Regions from separate parts of the Parafrigoribacterium humi genome, predicted to be linked through region 2. Evidence: predicted binding sites of a transcription regulator. Region 2 holds the regulator's gene; the other holds the start of a gene.
What was found. Region 2 encodes HrcA, which represses chaperone genes, less so after heat shock. Its sites were predicted from a motif close to TTNGCACTCGNNNNNNNCGAGTGCNAA; they were not measured.
Positions count from the first base shown of each region.

Region 1: groES (co-chaperone GroES) is a predicted target of HrcA. The motif match lies at 1,076-1,102, and genes of this name have one in related genera.

Region 1 is NZ_JBELOA010000001.1:668,227-670,426, forward strand. Features, by position in the region: gene rarD (EamA family transporter RarD) at 1-597, opposite strand, end outside; gene groES (co-chaperone GroES) at 695-991, opposite strand; gene ABUA28_RS03220 (class I SAM-dependent methyltransferase) at 1,361-2,200, shown strand, end outside.
Region 2 is NZ_JBELOA010000002.1:212,132-214,331, forward strand. Features, by position in the region: gene hemW (radical SAM family heme chaperone HemW) at 1-135, shown strand, start outside; gene ABUA28_RS05320 (DUF4870 domain-containing protein) at 205-606, opposite strand; gene hrcA (heat-inducible transcriptional repressor HrcA) at 832-1,851, shown strand; gene dnaJ (molecular chaperone DnaJ) at 1,918-2,200, shown strand, end outside.

The DNA.
Region 1 (2,200 bases), on a different contig from region 2:
GACGACCGCGAGTGGGAACAACCAGGCGGTCTCGATCGTCAGGCCGCTCAGCGCATCCACCCGGGGCCCGACGCGTTTCTTCACGAGGCCGTAGAGGCCGAAGGAAAGAGCGAGGCTCAACGCGAGCCAGGGGAAGGATCCGTAGCCGACCGCGAGCACGAGCACAGCGACCGCGCTGATACCCACGGCGATCCACTGGGCGATGCGCAGCCGCTCACGCAACAGGATGACGCCCAGCAGCACCGTCACGATCGGGTTGATGAAGTAGCCGAGCGCCGTCTCGACCACGTGGCCCGCGAGCACGCCCCAGACGTAGACCTCCCAGTTGATAAACACCAGGACCGCCGCGAGCGCGAGCATGAACAGCTGCCGCGGCTGGCGGGCGATCGCGATGACCGCGCGCCACGCGCGCATGACGGTGACGACGATGAGGCAGAAGGCGAGCGAGAACAGCACACGCCAGTCCACGATCTCGAACGCACTGGCGGGGCGAAGCAGCAGGAAGTAGGCGGGGAACGCGCCCCACATGGCGAACGCGGCGACGGCAAAGAAGACGCCGGAACGCTCTCTGCTGGATGCCGCGGCCGGGCTGGTCATTTCGTGCGGCATCCTGTGAACGTTACTCCTGTGTCGTGCCGCAAGGTGGGCATGCGAAAGGCCCGCCCGAAAACCGGGCGGGCCTTCGTGAAAGGTTCTAGCGAACGACGACCGCGAGCACGTCGCGAGCCGAGAGAACCAGAAGGTCCTCTCCGCCGTACTTGACCTCGGTTCCGCCGTACTTGGAGTAGATGACCTTGTCGCCCACGGCGATGTCGAGCGGAACGCGGTTGCCGTTGTCGTCGATGCGGCCTGGCCCTACTGCAACGACCTCGCCCTCCTGGGGCTTCTCCTTCGCGGTGTCAGGAATGACGAGCCCGGAAGCAGTGGTCTGCTCGGCCTCGACCTGCTTGATGACAATGCGATCCTCGAGCGGCTTGATGGAGACTGCCACGTTGACCTCTTCTTTCTCACAACTTTTTGAAAACTTGGGTTAGCACTCTCACTGCGAGTGTGCCAGAACTACTGTACCGGTCGATTAGCACTCTCGCAATTGGAGTGCCAGAGTCGGGGCGCATCCCGGACGGCACCCGCCGCTTCCGCGCCCTCGATCTCGGCGCGTGCACGTCCCAAATGAAGGAGTCGCGCATCCGCTCGCCCGTGTTTTCGGGCAGGGCCACCGCGTGGGAGCGCTCCACTCCTTCATTTGGGACATGCCCGGCGGGAGGAGACGGAACGCGCGGTCGGAGGGAGGGAGGGGAGCGACGGGTGCGGTGGGCGTCTGCGGGGAGACGGGATGGGGATGGTCAGGGAGAATGGGCGGATGGAGACGCGCGAGCTGGTCGAGTTGCTGTCCGCGGGCGGGCTGCGGCTGCTCGACTCGCTGCCGCCATACACCTCGAAGACGGATGTGCTGCGCACGGTCAGCAAGCTCAGATCAGCCGGGCACTCCCCCGGCCTCGTCGCTAGCGTGCTGAGCCAGTCGAAGCTGCGGGCGCGGGCATCCGCCAAGTTCGGGCCGTTCGCCGAGCGGATGCTGTTCACCGAGGCCGGGCTTGAGCAGGCCACGCGCCTGCGGGTCGCCGCGCTGCACGCGGGCAGGTTCCAGGCCGCTGGTCTCACGCGCGTCGCGGACCTCGGCTGCGGCATCGGGGCGGATGCGCTGGCCCTGGCCGCACTCGACATCGAGGTGACCGCGGTCGAGATCGACGAGGTGACCGCCGCCATCGCCGCGTACAACCTCGCGTCGTGGCCGAACGCGACGGTCATCAACGCGGATGTCGCGCGGTTTCGGCCGGGCGACGGCACCAGTGCGACGGGGGCCGAACCGGTGCCTGCCGAACCCGATGACGCAGAAGCGGCCGATGCCGAGGCCGCAGACAGCGTCCCGAGCGCACACACACGCAAGCCGGACACGGACCACTCGGCAACGATCGACTCCATCGCGAACACCTTCGACGGCATCTACCTCGACCCCGCGCGCCGCGCATCGGGGCACCAGCACAGCTCCAGGCTCACGAATCCTGCCGACTTCTCTCCGACGCTCGACTTCGCCTTCGCCCTCGGCCAGCGCCTCCCCACCGGCATCAAGCTCGGTCCGGGGGTGGAGCGGGAACTCATCCCGTCCGACGCCGAGGCGCAGTGGGTCTCCGTGGATCACGAG
Region 2 (2,200 bases):
GGACGCACCGCGGTCGCCGGGCTCATCGCCGACGGACTCGTCGACGGTGGGGCGGCTCTCGCGGGCGTCATCCGCCTCACCCTGCGCGGAAGACTCCTGGCCGATGCCGTGGTGCGGAGACTGCTCGCCGACTGAATCCGGGCCTCGAACACAGCGCGGGTTCGGGAGCGAACTCCCGAACCCGCGTGCGTGGCTGGTGCGGTGTTACTTGATGAAGCGGAACGAGAACGGGTAGCGGTAGGAACCGCCCTGCTGCACCTTCACTCCGCCGAGCACCGAGAACACGACGTTCGCGATGTAGATCAGGAAGCCGATCAGCGTCAGCAGCCAGCCGAGGCCGACGATGACGAAGGGGATGAGGAGGATCGAGGAGATGATGAGCCAGGCAATCCAGATGATGAGGAAGGTGATCTGCCAGTTCAGGGCTTCCTTGCCTTCGACCCTGGTGCGCTCTCCACGATCCTTGAACACCAGGAAGATGATGAGCGAAGGGAGGATCCACAGGATTCCACCGAAGTGGGCGAGGGATGCCCAGAGCTTGTCGTCGGCCGCGGTGAGCGGTGCCGCAGGCTGAGGTGCCGCTGGCTGCGGGGTTTGGTCAGTCATGTGCGTAGCCTTTCAGTGTCAACGGGTCCTTCCTGGAGTCAGGAGAGACTGTGCGCGCTCTCCCGCCCCGAAAGGGTCACGGTCGAGCACATGCCTAAGGTAGTGCCCAGCCACACGGCACGCAATGACCGCCACACGATGTCCGAGAGGGCGTGCTCGCGATACAATTAGCAGTCAAAGCAGCTGAGTGCCAGTAATCGGATGCGCGGGAAGAGAGGGTGCGAGATGGTTTCAGAACGCAGCCTCGAGGTCCTCAGGGTCATCGTGCAGGACTACGTCGCATCCCGCGAGCCGGTGGGGTCGAAGTCGATCGTCGACCGCCACTCCTTCGGGGTCTCGGCCGCGACCATCCGCAACGACATGGCACTGCTCGAAGAAGAAGAACTCATCGCGGCGCCGCACACCTCCTCCGGCCGTATCCCGACAGACAAGGGCTACCGCGTCTTCGTCAACCAGCTCGCGGACCTGCGCCCGTTGTCTGCGGCCCAGCGCCAGGCGATCGAGACGTTCCTCGGCCAGTCCGCCGATCTCGACGAGGTGCTCGGACGCACGGTGCGTCTCCTCGCGCAGCTCACCCACCACGTCGCACTCGTGCAGTATCCCTCGCTCACGCGCTCGCGCATCCGGCACATCGAACTGGTGCCGCTGGCGCCGAGACGCATGATGACGGTGCTGATCACCGACTCGGGGCGCGTCGAGCAGCGACTGCTCGACCTGAGTGAGGAACTCGACGACGGCTTCCTCCACACCCTTCGCGAGAAGCTCAATGCCGCGATCGACGGTCTCGGCCTCGACGCCGCAGCGGACAAGCTCTCGGGCTTCGGTGAACAGTTCGAGGCGAACAGACGCGCTGTAGTGGATCAGGTGGCCGCGGCCCTCAGCGAGCAGGTGCTCGCCGGGCGCCAGGAGAGGCTCCTCATGGCGGGCACTGCGAACCTCGTTCGCACCGAGGAGGATTTCAGCGGCAGCATCTATCCGGTGCTGGAGGCCATCGAGGAGCAGGTCACCCTGCTGCGCTTGTTCGGCGAGATGGAACCCGAGCAGAACGGGTTCTCGGTGAGCATCGGCAGCGAGAACGCATCATTCGGACTGGGGGAGACCTCCGTGCTGACCACGGGGTACACCTCGACGGGAGACGGACTCGCGCGCCTTGCCGTGCTCGGGCCGACCCGCATGGACTATTCGAGCAACATCACGGCGGTCAGGGCCGTTGCGCGGTATCTCTCTCGGCTGCTGGGCGACTAGCCGCACCAGGTGGACCATATCGCGCTGGACCCGTGCCTGCTGCACACAACATATTGAGGAACGACATTGGCAGACCACTATGAGGTTCTTGGCGTCGACCGGGATGCGACTCCCGATCAGATCAAGAAGGCATATCGCCGTCTTGCGAGAGAACTTCACCCCGATGTGAACCCGGGTGCGGAGGCATCCGAGAAGTTCAAGCTCGTGACGCACGCCTACGACGTGCTCTCCGACCCGAACCAGCGCCAGCAGTATGACCTCGGGCCGCAGGCCGGCTTCGGCGGCGGGGCGAACTTCGGCGGCTTCGGTGACATCTTCGAGACCTTCTTCGGCGGTGGCGGTGGGCGGC